One region of the Piscibacillus sp. B03 genome, then DNA from elsewhere that is predicted to be linked to it. Evidence: riboswitches for the same ligand, from Rfam matches in the RefSeq annotation. Region 1 holds a riboswitch; the other holds the start of a gene.
What was found. Region 1 has a riboswitch for S-adenosylmethionine ahead of metK (methionine adenosyltransferase). Riboswitches for the same ligand answer to the same signal wherever they lie in the genome.
Positions count from the first base shown of each region.

Region 2: linked by a shared signal. The riboswitch ahead of metX (homoserine O-acetyltransferase MetX) and the one ahead of metK (methionine adenosyltransferase) in region 1 are both predicted to bind S-adenosylmethionine.

Region 1 covers NZ_JBQQCO010000014.1:11,962-21,796, forward strand. Annotated here, with positions in the region: gene asnB (asparagine synthase (glutamine-hydrolyzing)) at 1-912, opposite strand, end outside; gene ACTWQB_RS10490 (hypothetical protein) at 982-1,125, opposite strand; partial or broken gene ACTWQB_RS10495 (IS110 family transposase) at 1,296-1,721, opposite strand; gene metK (methionine adenosyltransferase) at 1,921-3,120, opposite strand; SAM riboswitch class I at 3,263-3,370, opposite strand; gene pckA (phosphoenolpyruvate carboxykinase (ATP)) at 3,737-5,317, shown strand; gene ACTWQB_RS10510 (YwbE family protein) at 5,533-5,730, opposite strand; gene ytkD (RNA deprotection pyrophosphohydrolase) at 5,941-6,414, opposite strand; gene ACTWQB_RS10520 (hypothetical protein) at 6,445-7,002, opposite strand; gene ACTWQB_RS10525 (DUF6612 family protein) at 7,131-7,874, shown strand; gene ACTWQB_RS10530 (hydrolase) at 7,922-8,248, opposite strand; gene ACTWQB_RS10535 (ABC transporter ATP-binding protein) at 8,339-9,199, opposite strand; gene menC (o-succinylbenzoate synthase) at 9,302-9,835, opposite strand, start outside.
Region 2 covers NZ_JBQQCO010000011.1:59,972-69,806, forward strand. Annotated here, with positions in the region: gene ACTWQB_RS09135 (homoserine dehydrogenase) at 1-901, opposite strand, end outside; gene ACTWQB_RS09140 (O-acetylhomoserine aminocarboxypropyltransferase/cysteine synthase family protein) at 901-2,217, opposite strand; gene metX (homoserine O-acetyltransferase MetX) at 2,240-3,289, opposite strand; SAM riboswitch class I at 3,387-3,498, opposite strand; gene ACTWQB_RS09150 (MBL fold metallo-hydrolase) at 3,619-4,470, opposite strand; gene ACTWQB_RS09155 (VOC family protein) at 4,586-4,951, shown strand; gene ACTWQB_RS09160 (hypothetical protein) at 4,945-5,088, opposite strand; gene ACTWQB_RS09165 (DUF362 domain-containing protein) at 5,548-5,787, shown strand; gene ACTWQB_RS09170 (hypothetical protein) at 5,809-6,543, opposite strand; gene ACTWQB_RS09175 (putative RNA methyltransferase) at 6,546-7,364, opposite strand; gene ACTWQB_RS09180 (CynX/NimT family MFS transporter) at 7,378-8,571, opposite strand; gene ACTWQB_RS09185 (VOC family protein) at 8,731-9,159, shown strand; gene ACTWQB_RS09190 (secondary thiamine-phosphate synthase enzyme YjbQ) at 9,159-9,557, shown strand; gene ACTWQB_RS09195 (hypothetical protein) at 9,593-9,835, opposite strand, start outside.

The DNA.
Region 1 (9,835 bases):
TTCTTTAGCGACATCGACTTCTGAGTAACCTTCTTGTTCAAACCCTACAGAAAAGGTTTTAAGATTAGGGTTAATTTCTTTTGCCAAAGCGACCATAATCGTAGAGTCAATTCCTCCTGATAAGAAAGAACCGACTGGAACATCACTACGCATGTGAACCTTCACCGAGTCTATTAACACGTCTTGAATATTAGAGATCAGTTGATTTTTCTCTATATGCTTAGGCTTGAATTCAACTTGATAATATTTTTCAAAAGTAGGGTCTTCACCTGGCTTCATGTGAAAGTAGTGACCAGGTTCGACTTTTTTAATATTTTCAGTAAGTGTGTATGGTTCTGGGACGAATTGATAACTTAGATAGTGTTGTAAACTATCAAGGTCTAATTCCTGATGGCTGTTCATGATTTCTAATAAGCTCTTTTTCTCTGATGCGAAGAATGTTCCTTGGTCATTTGTTGAGTAAAACAAAGGCTTAATCCCAAATGGATCGCGTGCTCCAAAAAGCTCTTGTTCTTGTTTATCCCAAATTAAAATGCCAAACATTCCTCTTAAACGTTTAAACGCCTCGCCGCGATATTTTTTAAATAACGCTAGGATGACTTCAGAATCCGATTCAGTAGAAAAATCATAGCCTTCTTCTAATAAATCTTTTCTTAATTCTACATAGTTATAAATCTCACCATTAAAGACCATCCAGTACCGTTGATCTTCGTAAGATAATGGCTGGTGGCCACTCTCTAAATCAATAATACTCAATCTCCTAAAACCAAACGATACACAAGAATCAACATAATACCCTTCATCATCAGGTCCACGGTGTGCAATCAGGTTATTCGCCTTAGCCATCCGTTGCTTGAGATGTTCATTGGGTTCAGATGCTTCATTCTTGATTAGTCCAATAAAACCGCACACAGACAACACTCCCTCAATAAATTAATTATTTCTTAGAATTTCGCCGTTTTTCTTTGATTTTTTATGGTTTTATTGCTTTTGAATCAAGTGGTGGCCACCAATTGATTCAAAATTAGGCTGAAATTGGTAGTTGAATGGCCATCCAACCACCCAAATTGGATATATATTCCAATTTAGTGGAATTTTTATAATCGCACGACTGGATCTCCACATTCACATGGCGGTAAACCTTCCCATGTCTCTCGGCGTCAATGCGCGTAAATTCCTTCGTTCAACCTATCCATGCGTGGCTGCCGGAAATGCTCCTTAAGTGGGTCATAGCCCTAATGGTTGTATATCGACCGGCTAATCCGTGCTTCAAATGTCCATTTATCATCAAAGCCTAACAAATTATGCATTTGGGCTTGAATAGAATTAAGATCTTCTTGAATGATATCGTGAAGCTTCATGCCTTCACGTAATTCAGCGTACACATCCTCAGGTAATGTTGGTTCATGATACCGACCGTCACGTACGATTTGCGCAATGAAGACCTCGTTCTTTTAAAAAGTAAGCTAAGTTTAGCCAATAATGACCCGTTGGTTCCATGCCCACAAGATAGAACGGTTTAATTCATGTGATAAGGATTCGATCCATTGGACGAATCCATTGAATCCCTCTAGTGTGTTATGGAATACGAATCGTTTGGTTAAATCGATTCCTCGATCATCAATAGCACGCGCAACGTGCTTGTGTTTGGCGATATCAACGCCGATAATAATTGTGTTTTCCGTGATTTGCATTAATCGTTTGTTTTGTGTAAAATCCATTTTGAGTCCTCCTTCGGTATTTTCGAGGTCATTGTTTCGTGACGTGACACTCTCTATACTACCAAGGAGGGCTTTTTTTGTGTAACTCCAAATAACCTCATCTAGGGTCAATTTTTCTTATTACAGGAATGCTCCTTATAAAGTCATTTTTGTTTTCATTATAAAGACGTTTATAAGGTAAGTTTTGTCACGATTTGTTTTAATTATTAATATATTTTTTTAATTCATCTACGCGATCAGTATATTCCCATGTAAAATCTTCATCATTTCGTCCAAAATGACCATAGGCAGCAGTCTTTTTATAGATTGGTCTTCTTAAATCTAACATTTTAATAATACCTGCTGGACGAAGGTCAAATGTTTCACGAATCGCTTCTACGATTTTAGCTTCTTTAACTTTTCCAGTACCAAATGTGTTTACTGAAATAGATACAGGTTGTGCAACACCAATAGCATAGGCTAGCTGCACTTCACATGCATCTGCTAAACCAGCTGCCACTATGTTTTTTGCCACGTAACGTGCCGCATAAGCAGCTGATCGGTCTACTTTCGTAGCATCCTTACCACTGAAGGCACCGCCACCGTGTCTAGCATATCCGCCGTACGTATCAACGATAATTTTACGACCTGTCAACCCAGCATCGCCTTGTGGCCCACCGATGACAAATCGACCTGTTGGGTTAATAAGGTACTTCGTTTTGTCATCAATTAAGTCAGACGGCACAACTGGTCGAATGACTTTTTCAATTAAATCATCATTAATTTGTTGTAATGTAATTTCAGGATGGTGTTGAGTTGAGATCACAATTGTATCCACTCGTTCAGGTTGTCCATCATCATCGTACTCTACTGTCACCTGAGTCTTACCATCGGGACGTAAGTAATCTAACTCACCAGACTTACGAACGTCACTTAAACGTTTCGAAAGCTTATGTGATAACGAGATTGGTAATGGCATCAGTTCCTCAGTTTCGTTAGACGCATAACCGAACATTAACCCTTGGTCACCTGCACCAATCGCTTCAATCTCTTCATCTGTCATGCTACCTTCACGCTTCTCGTATGCCTCGTTAACACCTTGTGCAATATCAGGTGATTGTTCGTCAATGGATGTCAGCACTGAGCATGTCTCAGCGTCGAAGCCATATTTAGCACGTGTGTAACCAATGTCTTTAATCGTTTCGCGAACGATTGCTGGAATGTCTACGTAAGTTGTCGTTGAGATTTCACCCGTTACTAATACTAAGCCCGTTGTGACTGTCGTTTCACAAGCCACCCTTGCATTTGGATCTTCCTTTAAAATTTCATCTAAAATTGCATCCGAGATTTGATCACAAATTTTATCCGGATGGCCTTCCGTTACGGATTCGGAAGTAAATAGTCGACGTTGATGTGTCATAAAATCGTTTCCTCCTCGATTTGGATCTTCAACGGCTCTCTTATGTGTGAAAAGCTATATTAACTTCATTGATATTTTACCCAAAACACAGAAAAAACCTTTCCACAATTATGAGGAAAGGTTCATTACGCATGGCCTTTCACTCTTATCGTTCAAGGGATCTTCCCCTTGCATCAGGTTAGCACCTGTCACATATGTGATGGTTGCTGAGTTTCATAGGGCCTGCACCCTCCACTGCTCTTGATAAGAGACGTACCGTTCTGATTTATCATAACTTGAAACCACACGAGTGTCAATGGATATTGACCCAACTTCACGCCCTCGCATAATTTATAAGACTTGGATTTTAATATTAATTTTTGTCATATTAAAGGGACAATAAATATAATTTTGCAGCCTTTAACACATAAAAGTTAAAAACAGTTCAAAAAACTATAATCTTATCACTATGACAGGCTTACATTTTAATTTATAATAAAGAACGGCATTAAGAAAAATTATGAAAAATTATTCAATTAGTATGGTTTATTAAAATAAATGTGTTATACTATTAATCAAATAAACTTATTAATTATGAATAATTTTGTATTGAAAAGGATGGTTAGGTGTGAAAACTATGAATGTTCAAGCGTCTGTATCTCAGCTTAATCAACATAAAAATAATCAGGCGAATTTACCAATCGCCAGTTTAGTAGAACGTATTTTATCTAGAGAAGAAGGTATGTTAACGTCAACTGGTGCTGTTCGTGCCACGACTGGAAAGTATACAGGACGTTCGCCAAAAGATAAATTTATTGTGGAAGATGAAGAAACAAAGGATAAAGTGGATTGGGGTTCAGTTAACCAACCAATCAGCGAAGATATTTTCTTAAATCTATTTAATAAGGTAACAGATTACTTATCTGAACGAGATGAGATCTTTACGTTTGATGGTTTTGCAGGTGCTGATGAAAAGTACCGCTTACCAATCCAAGTAGTAACTGAGTTTGCATGGCATAATCTATTTGCGAATCAGTTATTTATTCGTCCAACCGATGAAGAATTAGCTAACCACAATGCAGAGTTCACAGTAGTATCGGCTCCACACTTCAAAGCTAATCCTGAAGTAGACGGAACGAACTCTGAAGCATTTGTGATAGTATCATTCAAACACCGCATCGTGTTAATTGGTGGTACGGAGTATGCTGGAGAAATTAAGAAATCAATTTTCTCAGTTATGAACTATATGCTTCCAACGAAACAAGATGTTCTACCAATGCACTGCTCAGCGAATGTTGGTGGAGAAGGCGATGTGGCATTATTCTTCGGACTTTCCGGCACAGGTAAAACAACATTATCAGCTGATCCAAACCGTCGTTTAATCGGTGATGATGAGCATGCTTGGTCGCAAAACGGAATCTTCAACATTGAAGGTGGCTGTTATGCAAAATGTGTAAACCTTTCAGAAGAAAAAGAACCGCAGATTTACAATGCGATTCGCTTTGGCGCCGTTTTAGAAAACGTTGTCGTTGATGAAGAGTCACGCTTACCGGATTATGACGACACAAGCTTAACTGAAAATACACGTGCCGCTTATGCGATTGATCATATCGATAACATTATCGAGCCTAGCATTGCAGGTCACCCTAATACAATCGTATTCTTAACAGCTGACGCATTCGGAGTTTTACCTCCAATCAGTAAATTAACGAAAGAACAAGCGATGTATCACTTCTTAAGTGGTTACACAAGTAAATTAGCTGGTACAGAACGCGGTGTAACAGAGCCAGAAGCTACATTCTCAGCATGCTTCGGTTCACCATTCTTACCATTACCTGCAGCAGAATATGCGAAAATGTTAGGTGAGAAAATTGATGAGCATGATGCTCAAGTATTCTTAGTTAACACTGGCTGGACTGGTGGATCATATGGTGAAGGTAGCCGTATGAAACTTAGCTACACTCGTGCGATGGTTCAAGCAGCCCTAGAAGGTGAGTTAAACAACGTTGAAACAACACAAGATGAGTTCTTTGGCCTATCGATTCCAACACATTGCCCAGGCGTTCCAAGTGACGTCTTAAACCCTAAGAAAACTTGGAATGACAAAGATGCTTATGATGTGAAAGCTAAAGAATTAGCTAGCAAGTTCCATGATAACTTCAAAAAGTTCGACCACGTGACTGACGACATCCGTCAAGCAGGTCCGACATATAAATAATATTTAAAAAGACGTTCCAATTTTGGAGAAAACGTCAAATAACTAGATATATATCATACGGATAACACATTTTTGAAACTTAAATCTCCAAGTGGATTAAACCTAAGAAATGCCTATATAAAGGCATTTCTTTTTTTAGTAGATGTGTCTATTTTGTCAGTTTTAATGTTATCTTTACGTTTTAAAACAAAACCCATCCAATGAGTTGGATAGGGTTAATCAAGATGAATCTCCTTCACACGTCCGACATCGCCTGATGTTAATCGGACTTTGATGCCGTGTGGATGATGAGGGCTATTGGTTAAAATTTCGCCGACTATACCGTTGGTTAAGCGACCTGAACTCTGATCACGTTTTAGAACAATGGATACAGACTGACCGGGCTTAATGGATGGTCGTTTGGTTGGATCCATGGAAGCACCTCCTTTTCACTAGTATAGCATAGGATGGGGGAAGGGACTTAATCGCTCGTGATGCTGATCCTATCAATCCATTGTCGCTGTGCCTAAGGATAATGTCGGTAAAATCAATGAATTCGATGTTTTTCTGAGGTAGTTTTATAAAACATAAGCAACATTATTTGAATCAGTGAGCAAATAAAAAACACCCGATTTGCTCGAGTGCTATGTCAAAAACCGTTCTTCTACTATTTTCATTGCTTTTACTAAAACTTGATCCTTCATCATAAAGCTAAAGCGTCGGTCTCGCTTTATATTTTTCGGTAAATCGTCCATTAAGACCGGGCCTTCTGTTTCGTAATAGTGTGCTTCATCCTCTAAAACATCAACATCAGCGAAATAGATGTTTTTAATAATATCTCCACCTTTTCCATCGACATAATATTGTCCGATGAAATAAAGCTCTGAAACTAAACCACCCGTCTCTTCTTTGACTTCACGGATGGCGGCCTCTTCAGATATTTCCCCTTCTTCAACCTTGCCCCCAGGGAACTCAATGCCTCGATCTGAGTGCTTTGTTAAAAGCCATTGATTTTGATAACGTGTGATGACCCACACATGCTTTGGTTGTTTTGAAAATGCTTCTCTTCCGATTACTAATTTTACTGTATTGTTGTAATAGTCTTTGAATACTTCCACGCGTCGGTTACATTCCTTTATGTTTGAGAATTATTGGTATTGTACATTTATTATATACGGTTCTCCATTCTCATTCAATTTTAGATCAATGACAATACGATAATTCCCATAAAAGTCCGACTCATTATCTTGAGTAATGCGGTACGTTTCGTCGTCTAGTTGTTCTTTGTTAAAATCTTGATCCGAATCAAACCATGGTGGCGTGTCCATTCCTTTAAGATATAAGGTTTGCCCTTCTTCATAATAAATTTCATCTACAAAATAATCTACTACTTTACGCTCTGCGATTTGATCAAAGCTAGACTTGTATTCTTCTAGTGATTGATAGTTTAACACTTTCCACTGATCATCCGTTTCTTGAACAAGTTGGTCCATAAACTGGTTAAGGACCTGATTAATATCTTCATTTGATAGTTCAGCTTGTTCACTCGTCCAATCAGCTTGTCCTGTCACTTTTGAAGATACAACATGCTTTGAAAAATCTTCGGAATTATAAGAACTAGATTCTGCATTTATATCAGATAGAGAATATGGTATTGTTATTAGAATAAGTGCTGTTAATGCGATTAAGTAAGTAATTTTTTTCATGATGCCTTCCCACCTTTTCTATTAATTTAACTCTCATAAATACTATTCCTCATACGAATAATATATAAACACTATTTATAATAATTACTAAAAATAGAACTTAAGAACTAACTTTAGGGGGAACAAAAATGAAGAAATTTGTAGTAATGGTTGCAGTTATTTTACTTTTACTGGCTGGATGTTCGGATGATGAACAACAGACATCAAGTGATAACGCAACGGAAGTATTTGAGAAAATATCTAATAATCTTGAAGAGGTTCAGGACTATTCGATGAATTATTCACTCAATCAAGAAGTTGTCGTACCAGAAATCAATGAACCAATCATTGTGGAACAAGAGGAGTCTACTTACATAGAAATGGATCCTTTTCAATTTTTAACAGAAGTTAAAGCGACTGGCTTGGATTTATCAATCGTTTATAAAGATGAACAATTATACTCGCTTCAACAAGATGATTCGTTGCAACCTATTTCTGATGAAAATATTAGTCAGTTACCAGAGTTAATAGAAAAACAACGTCATCTACCTGTTTTAATAGAATTATTTCAAACGATGGAAGATCAATTTGAGTTAAAAAAAGGTGATGAATACGCTACATTGGTGATGAACGGTGAAGGTGAGGACTTTCAATCATACGTTAAAAACCAATTAGAAACAGCAACATTCGGAGGCTCTGAGTTACCAATAAAAGAGGCTCAGCTTGATGTTAAAGAAGTGAAGGTTGAAATCGTAATTAACCAAGATACTTATGAAGTTGTCTCAATTAATACTAGTTTTAGTAGTGAACAAAATGAAACCTCAATTAGCCAAGAAATTAAACGTGATTATACAGACTATAATCAACAAGCAAAAGAAATACCTGAAGAATAAAGAAAGACACCCATTTGGATTTTCTGAATGGGTGTCGTTTTTTGGAATTAATCAAGCTTATTTAATTCATCATAGAAAGGCATTTGTTCGACGTGCTGTTTGGCTGCCTCATCACCAAGGTCATGAATCATTTTGTACGCTTTAAGCAAACATTGATCGTAAGCATCATTGTCTTCATCACGGTGATACTCCTTAAACGGCATATGCGATCGCCAAAACGTACCTAGATCGGCATGTTCCATATCCTCAAACAATTCTCTCAATGCAATAATTTGTTCAGGCGTCCCATATAAAACGAATTCATCGTTATTCCCTGCCTTTAATTCAGATATCTCGCGTGATTCAACATTGATATAGAATTTACGTTTATCCATATTATCCACCTCATTCTTAATGTGGACCAAACTTATTTTCATATACATAAAAAAAGTGCAAGCGCACGTATAATAAAAAACTCTTAAGACCTAATTAGCCTTAAGAGCTGTTGTTACACAATTATTTTTAACACCTGTTTTTTCTGCGTGTGCTTCAGCTAAGATACAACGTCCTCTGCCGTGTGGAATACACATTGGTGTGCCAAATAGAGGGTCATATGCGACATCACAGTTCATGTTGAATACATTATAAACGAGGTCACAAGTAATGATGTCTTCAGGTTGACCAGATTCGTAAACTTTTTTATCTTTAATTGCCACAATATGATCGGCATAACGACATGCTAAGTTTAGGTCATGAAGCACCATCACAATCGTACGATTATCTTTTTCATTTAACTCGAACAATAAATCTAAAATATCGATTTGGTGAGTCATATCTAGATATGTTGTTGGCTCATCTAATAAAATAAGCTCTGTATCTTGTGCCAACGTCATCGCAATCCATGCACGCTGACGCTGTCCGCCTGATAATTCGTCAACAGATTGATATTTTAAATCCATTAAATTTGTATCTTCTAACGCTTTGTTGACAGCATCTTCATCTTCTTGAGACCACTTTTTAAATACGCCTTGATATGGGTAACGACCCATTTTAACTAACTGATAAACAGAAAGTCCTTCTGGTGTTGATGGTCCTTGTGGCAAAATCGCCATTTGTTTAGCGACTTCCTTCGTGTTCATTTTAGCGATTTCATTACCGTCTAACACGACTTCACCTGATTTCGGTTGTAGTAACCTTGCCATCGAACGTAGTAACGTCGATTTACCGCAACCATTACTTCCGATCAGAACAGTCACTTTTCCTTTAGGAATTTCTATATCTAATTCATCTATAATGATTTTTTCTCCGTAACCAAGCGTTAGGTTATTTGCCGTTAGGGTTTCCATAGGTCAACGCTCCCTTATTAATCAAACATTCGCGAAACCTTAAGTATCTACTCTTACTGTAAATGAAAATCATTATCATTGCAAGATGTGATGCTTGTATTTTTAAAAATTATGTGTGAAATCTCGAATAGTTCGTTTATTTAAAAGCTTCTCATTTACAGTCACACCAATACCTGGCTTGGTTGGCACCTTTACTTTTCCTTTCTTCACAGTAAAAGGTTCCTTAATAATATCTTCTTCCCAGTAACGGGAAGATTCGGATAAATCTCCAGGAAGTGTAAATTGTTCTAACGATGCAAGTGCCACATTATGAGCACGGCCGATTCCCGTTTCAAGCATGCCTCCACACCATAGCGGCATGTTCGCCACTTTTGCAAAGTTATGAATTTGAATCGCCTGCTGATAACCACCAACACGCCCCAGTTTAACGTTAATGTTGTCACAAGCTTCTAGTTCAATCGCTTGGAATGCATCATGTTCAGACTTGATCGTTTCATCAAGACTAATCGCTGTGTTCATTTGTTTTTTCAATTGATGGTGATAGTAAAAATCATCCGTTCTAAACGGCTGCTCGATCATTAATAAGTTAAGGTCATCTAATTTAGTTAAATGTAGAATATCATCTGGCTCATACAT
Region 2 (9,835 bases), on a different contig from region 1:
CTCCAGGTCCTTGGAAAACTAATTCCCCGACCAAATCGGCTGTCACCACAACTCCGTTATCGACTCCTTCAATGGAATACAATTTATGAGCTTCATCCACAGACACAGGCCTAACTTCCGCTTCAACCTGCCCTTCCTCATCAATCAAAAGTCTTCCGACATGCTTGATTCGCTCGCCACGTGTCGATGCGTGATTGATGTCACCTGAAGTTAAATTACTAATCCCTGAACATCGCACCTGATTCCAGTCAACTTTAACTTCAGTTAATAACTCTGACAAAATCACAACCTTAAACAGTGCATCAAATCCCTCAATATCATTCGTTGGGTCAGCTTCTGCGTAACCTAAGGCTTGTGCCTCGCTCAACGCTTCATCAATCGTCATTTGCTCTTCTCGCATTTTGGTTAACATATAGTTCGATGTGCCATTCAAAATTGCTTCAACCTTGACGATTCGGTTCATTCGGAGCAACTGTGTGAGGGCGCCAATAATTGGCACGCCTCCCGCCACTGTTGCTTCAAAGCCAACCTGAACGTCGCACTCTTCAGCAAGCTCTCTAAGCTCAATTCCTTTATGGGCAAAAAGCTCTTTATTCGCGGTGACCACTTGAACGCCAGATTCAATCGCCTTCTTTAAGTGCGTAAACCCAGGCTCCACACCGACAATCGCTTCAAACACTACATCCAACTCCGGCAACCGTAAAATGTCTTCAAAATCATCTGTCACAAGCACGTCAGGTCTAACGTCACGTTGTCGACTTACATCCTCCACCAAGACAGCCACAACCTCGACTCGGCGACCAGTCAACTGAATCAAACGCTCCTGTTGTGCCTCAATCAACTCATAAACGCCACTTCCTACAGTGCCAAAACCTAGTATAGCGACTTTGATTGAACCCATTATGCCTTCACAGTTTCCTGCTTAGATGATTCACCTGTTGCCGTGAAGATCGCTTGCTCCAAGTCAGCCAGTAAATCATCGATATGCTCAATTCCAACTGACAAACGAATGAGATCTTCTGTGACGCCTGTCGATTTGATTTCTTCGTCACTTAACTGCTGATGGGTTGTGCTTGCAGGGTGAATGATTAAACTTTTCGCATCACCCACATTCGCCAAATGTGACCATAACTCAACATTGTTGATAACCTTTGCCCCTGCTTCACGCCCACCTTTGATGCCGAATACTACAACAGATCCAGCGCCTTTAGGTAAATACTTTTTCACAAGTTCAGAAGAATGATGACTCTCTTGTTCAGGATATAACACCCAATCCACTCCAGGATGGGCCTCTAAATACTCAACAACCTTACGCGCGTTAGCGACATGCTCTTTTAAACGAACATGTAACGTCTCGATGCCAAGTGCAATCTGGAATGCATTATATGGGCTTAGTGCCGCACCTGTATCACGAAGTAACTGCACGCGCGCTTTTGTGATAAACGCCGCTTCAGGTAACGCCTCAGCATACACAATCCCGTTATAACTTGGGTCTGGCTGCGTAAATCCAGGGAATTTTTCTGTGTTCCAATTAAACTTGCCTCCATCAACAATGATGCCACCTAATGTTGTACCGTTCCCACCTAACCACTTCGTTGCGGAGTGTACGACAATATCTGCTCCGAAGTCGATGGGACGGCATAAATATGGCGTTGCAAATGTATTATCGATAATTAATGGCAATCCTGCTTCATGTGCAATTTCTGCTACACGTTCTATATCTAGCACTGTCAGACCTGGATTTCCAATCGTTTCAGCGAAAATAGCTTTCGTCTTAGGTGTGATCGCTTCCTTGAAATTCTCAGGATCTTTTGGATCAACAAAATGCGTTGTTATCCCGTGCTTCGGTAATGTTGTTGAGAATAGATTGTACGTACCACCATATAGTGTTGACGCTGATACGATTTCATCACCAACTTCTGCAATATTGAAAATGGCTGTAGAAATCGCCGCCATTCCACTTGATAATGCTAACGCTCCAATTCCACCTTCTAACTGAGCAACTCGCTCCTCTAATGCGCCTACCGTTGGATTTCCTATACGCGTGTAAATAAAGCCTTGCTCTTTTAAAGCGAATAAATCAGCTGCATGCTCAGTATCATTAAACTTATAAGAATTGGTTTGGTAAATTGGTAAAGCACGTGAACCTGTTGCTGGGTCTGCCTCTAATCCTCCATGAATACTCACTGTTTCTAATCTGTAATTTTTCTCGCTCATTATAATCGCTCCCTTTTTGTATTTAAACGGCCTTTGCCGTTAATGATGATAATTTCTCTTGAATAAATGGGCCCCACTTTTCAAACTCCACTAAAAACCCATCGTGCCCAAAAATCGTTTTAACTTCTAGAAATTCAGCATATCCTCCAGCATCTTGAATGTCTGTTACAAACCTATTGAGTTCGCTTGCTGGGTACAACAAATCGTTATTAAACCCTAACGCGAATACCGGAGCTCGATACTTTTGAATTACTCCCTGATAACTACCACGATTCCGAGCAATATCATGGCTATTCATGACTTCCAGTAACCTTATATAGCTATATGGATTAAATCGCTTCGCTAGTTTCTCGCCTTGATGATTCAAGTAAGATTCAACATCAAAGTCCCCATCAATTTCACTTCTTGCAAAACGCTTACTAAACAAGTCGTGCGAACGATACGTAACCATGCCAACCATTCGAGCTAAGCTCAAACCTTTTTCCGGATGATCACCATCTTGCAAATCATAAACAATCGCCTGCTTAGCAATATAGTTAAACGCAATCGCATAATCACTAAATGTCGGAGTAACTGCAATTGGGAAAATCGCATCCATGAAATCTGGATACATCAGACCCCATTCTAGAACCTGCATCCCTCCAAGTGACCCTCCAATAACAGCCTTCAAATGATTAATTCCTAACATGTTTAATGCCACGAACTGGACTTCAACCAAATCACGAACCGTTAATTTTGGAAAATGTTCCTGGTATGATTCACCATTTGGCCCAATTGAACCCGGCCCCGTGGACCCATCGCAACCTCCTAAAACGTTAAACGTTATAACTTGATAAGCTCTTAAATCGATGTAGCCACCTTCTTGAACTAACCCTCGCCACCAACCTGGCTCTGAATCTGTACCAACTGCGTATTGATTTCCTGTCAGCGCGTGGCAAATTAAAATTACTGGCGCCTCCTCAGGCCCACAGCGTTCATAGGCTAATTGCACTTCCTCAAAATGCTCTCCACTTTCTAAACTAAAATTGGGAATGGAAATAGTATCTGTTTGGTATGAGATCAAATTTCCCATCACCATCCCTCCTTCCGTAACATTTTTAATCAACTAAAAAAGCCTCCCTGCTTTGAGCAGAGAGGCCAGTATATACGACACCTTAATATAATGGTCCCTCTCATCTCTCAAAGCACACATTTGCTTTGCAGGAATTAGCACCTTTCAAACCGTTGTTTGAAGGTTGCCGGGCGTCGTCGGGCCAGTCCCTCAGCCACTCTAGATAAGAGTTGAAAATTTTATTTAATTTTGAATTAATTGATATCTTAGCACGGTAACATATTCTTGTCAACAATAGATATACAAAATATTATGTCGAGGACAATTTCTATATGACAATAAAATAATGATTAATGAACATCAGGATCCACATATTTTCCATGGTCAGGTTTTGCTATTTGATCGAATTCACGAACAAGCTTGTTCAAGTTATTTGTTAACTCTTCACCAACCATAGGAGCACCGTGCCCTGTCACAGCAATAGTAGGGTGAAGCTGCGAAAGTTTACGAACCGACTCCTTGGCAGCTTTCCAATCCGTTGTTAAATACCTTGGAGGCCCACTAATCTCTTTATCTTGTGTCATAACATCAAATAAGTTTTCCTGTTTAACTGTCACAAACGCATCCCCTACAATAAGTGCTCCATCTTCATCTCTAAAAAATGACACATGCCCAGGGGTATGGCCCGGTGTGTGTACCCAATTGAAACCATCCATAAAAGGAACTGTCCCATCATTAGGCAATGGCTGAACATGGTCCCCTAGATTAATTGGTTCATTTGGAAAAAACGGCGACATCTTAGCGACCATTCCACCTTCAACCGTTGAGTCAGGTTCAGGATACCTCTGTCTTCCCGTTAAGTACGGGATTTCTAACCGGTGTGCATATACTGGAATATCCCAATGTTCAACAAGCTCGATTATTGCTCCAACATGATCAAAATGTCCGTGCGTCAACACAATCGTCTCTGGCTTAGCATTATCACCGAAACGTTCCTCTACAATGTTTATAATACCGTCTGATGAGTGTGGCATACCTGCATCCACTAATACAAAATGTTCTTGTTCACCAACTAATGCGATATTCACAATTTGAATCGTATGACAATATACATCTGGTAGCAATTGCATACCAGCACCACTCGAAATGGACGTAGCGGGGATGAACTTATAATCTTCTCCGTAATTCATGTCTTGATCCATGCTGATAACCTCCTTTTAATCCTACACTTTAGTATGAACGAATTTTATTTAAGTATTATAACAAGGAAAAAATTGTATTTATGTAGAATGAAGTATTACTGAAGGAGGAATTAAAATGATTAAAAGTCCTATAAAAAATAAAGTGAATGTGGTGTTTATCCCAGTAAATGACGTTGTACAGGCACAAGAATGGTATTCTAAATATCTTGGATTAAGTGAAGGCGAATTTCATCAAGGGCACTTGTTCGTGGCAAAAACTGAAGGAACAGGAATAATACTAGACTCCATGCCTGCATGGCGTGAAGAAGGTGACTTATTACCAACTCTAAAAGCTCCCGTAATCCAGTTTGCTACAGATGATATCCATGAGTCATATTCATTTATGAAGGAAAATGGGGTGGAATTAGTTACCGACGTTCAATTTGATCAATTTTTTGTTTTTAAAGATTTAGATGGCAATTTTTTAATGGTGTGTCAATAGAGAGACTTAAAAAAACTAACAACTCCACGGATTAAAAAACGAAATGGAATTATAAATAATTCTGGGATTGCCAAAATTGCATCTACATAGCCAGAACGGTCCTTACGATCTTTAGGTTCCCTTTGTTTTTTATTCATTCTGAAACACCTCTTATCAACAAGCTTAATAGTATTATATTACAAAATTTTCTAGATTGTAAGTGTTATTTATGTAAAACAAAAGGGCTAAACATATTGTTAAGCCCCTTTGAATAAGCAGTTGTTAGCTCAGTGAAAGGATCTTTTTTCATAGCTCCAGTGTTAGGACCAACTAATTTCACGAAAATGAGAGGGATCATGAATGGGCCATGTTGGAGGATACGGTTAGCGATACTCATCACTCAGGGAATACACCTTTCACCCTACCAAATTGAACAGTTATTCTGAGACTAACAATTCTATTAACTGCTTGTTTTATAATATTAATTTTTATAGATTTTAACCGTGCGGATGTCAGGTGGTTAACAAAAATGTACGAATTACCATAGTTTAATCCTTTGACAAGACCTTCATCAAATGATTATCGTTGTAAGTGAAGGTAAAAAAGGAGGAACAACTATGGCGTTTGTCATTACAAGTCCTTGCCAATCGGAAAAAGCAGCAGAGTGCGTTGAAGTGTGCCCTGTGGATTGCATCGAAGAAGGCAAGGATCAATTTTACATAGACCCTGATGTATGTATCAACTGCGGTGCGTGTGTATCTGTATGTCCAGTTGCAGCCATCGTGGAAGATTTTGAGCTCATGCCTGGGGAAGAAAAATTTCTAAAAGAAGCAGAAGAGTTTTTTGGAAATAAATAAGCCGCTACTAGGCGGCTTTTTTTATTTTATTGAAAAATACTCCTTCAATGGCATTTGTCTCCCAGATTGATGCCATTCATTGTATTGATCAAGCACAGCCCTCACTTTTCCGTTGTGTTGATCGACTAATTGCTTAACGGCTAAAAAGCTGCGCCAATAATCATACATTATACTCGTTAAACTTCCCTCATATGATTTAGCACCGAAATCATCCAAGGAATGACCCCCATATCGATTCTCAAAAACTTCCACTAGTTTACGTTCAATGTTTACAAATTGTTTGAACTCTTCATCAGTGAATAAATACTTTCGGGGCAAATACTCGCACATCCCCTCTTCAAACCAAATACTATCATGTCGCTCGTCATCAAACTCATCCGGAAATAGATCGATATGATGTGTTAATTCATGTGCTAAAATCGCCAACACATGCTTGGCTGATATGGTTTCATAATAATGACGAATTCCCGGTAAATCCTGACCTTCTAATTGCTTTAAGAAAAGCTGTTTCCACTCATCTAAATCTGGCGAGATGTATATTAAATCTCTGTTCGTAAAAGCTGGAATGGGAATTTGCGAAAAAGTTGTTGTCGCAAGCTCTGAAGTTGTCCAGACAATCCCTTTTGGTAAATCATTTAATAGAGAGTCCGCTTGTAACTTAGATTGATATGGCCTTAGTTGCTCAATCAGCTTCTTTGTCACATTCTCGTATTTCTGATAATCACTCACATCTTCATATGCATAAATTTGTTTCACGATTATTCCCCTTTGCCAACTAAAACGTCTAGATCCACTGTTACTTCTGTTATATCAAGTTCAACTGGTTCCTCTATATTCCATGTTAATGGCGTCATTTTTAATAACAACGGGAGTAGTTCAGATGATAATGGTTTCTGATAAGTCACTCGGTACTCATCAATCTCATGCATGCTCTCTTTAAAACGGTCCTTCGTATCTTGGTTATCAAAGTCATCACCATCGTAGAAAGCCTCCCTCAGTTCTTTCAAATACCCGCTATTCGGAATGACTTTAATAACGATTCCATCATCTGATAACAATCGTTTAAACTCCTGATAATTGGCTGGTGATAATATATTCAGCACCACATCAAAGCTTGCCTGTTTAAACGGAACCTTTGCTAAATCACCAACACACCAGATTGTATCTTGGTGATACTTAGCAGCCGTCATAACTCCCTCTTTTGCTATATCAAGTCCTGCTTTAATTGTCTGTCGCTCAGTCAACCTCGTGATGTCAGTCAAGTGAGAGCCTTCTCCGCACCCTAAATCGATTACGGACTGGCGCTCACCTACTATTTCAGCGACTTTTTCATGCAATGGCTTGTACAGGCCATGCTGAATCATTTGATATCGCGCTTCAAACAGCTCCTTATCATACTTGGTATGCACAGGTTGCGTCATCATATTGACATATCCCTTTTTCGCAATGTCAAAAGAGTGGTTTTGACGACATAACACGTGATGATCTTGTACATCCATTGAGTCTCCGCAAATCGGACAGCTTAATAAATTTTCATGCTCCTTCATATAGGATTTAAAGCGATCTATTTTTTTCATTTTAAACACTCCATTATGACTCTTCTGGTGTTACGTAGCGATCTTTTCCTGCACCGAGCCCCGCTATAAACATAGCCGTTGCAATGATAATAAACAAAACTAATGATGGTGTCCATGAACTAAATAGGTCGAAAATGACCCCTACCGTAAATGGACCAATCGCTGCTAATAAATAGCCAATTGATTGCGCCATACCAGATAAATTAGCCGCTTGCTTGGCATCTCTTGCTCGCAAGCTCAACAACGCTAACGATAAGGCAATGCTAGCCCCTTGAGATGCACCTGCAAACAAAATGCTAAGAGATAGTACAAAAATATTGCTTCCAAACAGTAATAAAAGTAGCCCTAATATATAGGATGTACTTAGCACAATAATAATTCCACGTTGATTTGGGTAACGGTCGGCTAAATACGGGGCTAAGAACGCAGTCGGAAGCCCCGCAATTTGCATGATAGACACCATCCAGCCAGCCGTTGAAATATCAAGTCCACGACTAACCAGAATCTCTGGTAACCAAGCAATTAAACAGTAAAATAAAAACGATTGAAGCCCCATGAATAACGTAACCTGCCAGGCGATTTTAGACTTTAATAAAGACCCTTTTGCCGGGTTCGGTTTAACCACTTGATCGGTTTGTTCCTTTTTACGAAGCTGAGGAATCCAAGCCACTAACGCAATGACGGTAAAAATCCCCCAGAACAACAGCCCTTTCTTCCACCCAAGATTAAGTCCGTGCGCTAGTGGCACACTAATGCCCGAACCTAAGCTCGCCATAAAGTTCATTGATAACGTATAAGCACCTGTAATTAACCCGACTTTTACAAACGTATTTTTAACAATGCCAGGTAATAACACGTTACAAACCGCAATCCCAGCACCAACTAATAAAGTACCGAAAAATAAAAGCCCAACGATGGTGGTCGGCCTAATCGTAATACCAATGCCTAATAAAATTAACCCCATAAAAACCGTCCACTCATTACCAAAACGCTGAGCAATTTTCGGGGCTAATGGGGATAATAAAGCAAAGGCAAGTAAAGGTACGGTAGTCAGTAAACCTGCTACCCCGTTAGACATTCCAGTGTCCATGCGAATGTCACTGATGACTGGTCCTACCGCCGTGATTGACGGTCTTAAATTAAACGCCACAAAGACAATACCAGCTATTAATATCGCATTTTTAAGTTTTTGATTATATAGTACCATAGGTTTCCCCTCGTTCTAATCTCTTGTCATTAGTTTATCACAAGAACTTACATTTAGATTTTATTGGAAACGTTGATCTTTTATTCTGAGACAATATAATTTGAGTTCTTTTATAAAATGTTGTTACATTAAACTTAACATGGTGAGGGAGTGAAGGCTTTGAATAAAACCTTAGACCATATTGGTGTCGCTGTCAGACAATTAGATGACAGTATTAAATTTTATAAAAACGTACTCGGTGCAACTTTAGTTGATCGATATCGTAGTGAGAAACCTGGTGTGGAAAGCGAAATTGCCATGATGGATGTGAATGGCACTATAACAGAACTATTAGCACCAACCAATAACACAACATCACCGATTGCTCGTTTTATTAAACAAAAAGGTAAAGGCGTCCACCACATTGCCTACCGAGTAGACGATTTAAATCTAGCCATTGATGAGTTAAAAGGACAAGGAATCAGGGTAATGGAAGAAACAAGACGCATAAACAAACATGGTAGGCGTCTCATTTATTTAAACCCTGCAGATACAGGGGGAACAATTGTTGAATACTGTGATTATCCAAATCAAAGAGGTGAATCATAATGCTTAAAAAGTTTAATCTTCAAACAGACAAACACGACCAAATGATTGATGTCACGCATGAAATCCAGCAATTTGTCGATGAACTAGGTGTCAAAGATGGAGCAGTCATTGTTTATTGCGCTCACACGACAGGCGGAATTACGATTAATGAAAATGCCGACCCAGATGTAAAAACAGATATGCTAAGACGTTTTGATGAAGTCTTCCCTTGGAACCAAGAGTTAGACCTTCATATGGAAGGAAACACGGCAGCCCATATGAAGGCCAGCACGGTTGGCGCTTCCCAACATGTCATTATTGAAAATGGAAAACTCATTCTTGGGACATGGCAAGGTATTTATTTCTGTGAATTCGACGGGCCAAGAAATAGACATTTTTACGCCAAAATAATGAAATAAACGCTTGGGATTAGGTCCTTCCCCAAGCGTTTTGTCTATTCTAACTCATAACCTGTTAATTCTCTCGCTAAATCCAAAGCTTCCTCTCGACCTTGAGCAGGGGCAGAAATGATCCAACCATCCTCACTCGACCAAGAATGATCTTGATAACGCGTGATTACAAACTGTTCAAAATCATCCCTGATGAAAATTTGCCCCGGTGAACCGATGTCTGAATCGTAGTAGAAAAACGTACCATACTGTCCGTTACTTTTTCTATAATCAATGTAAGCTTCAAC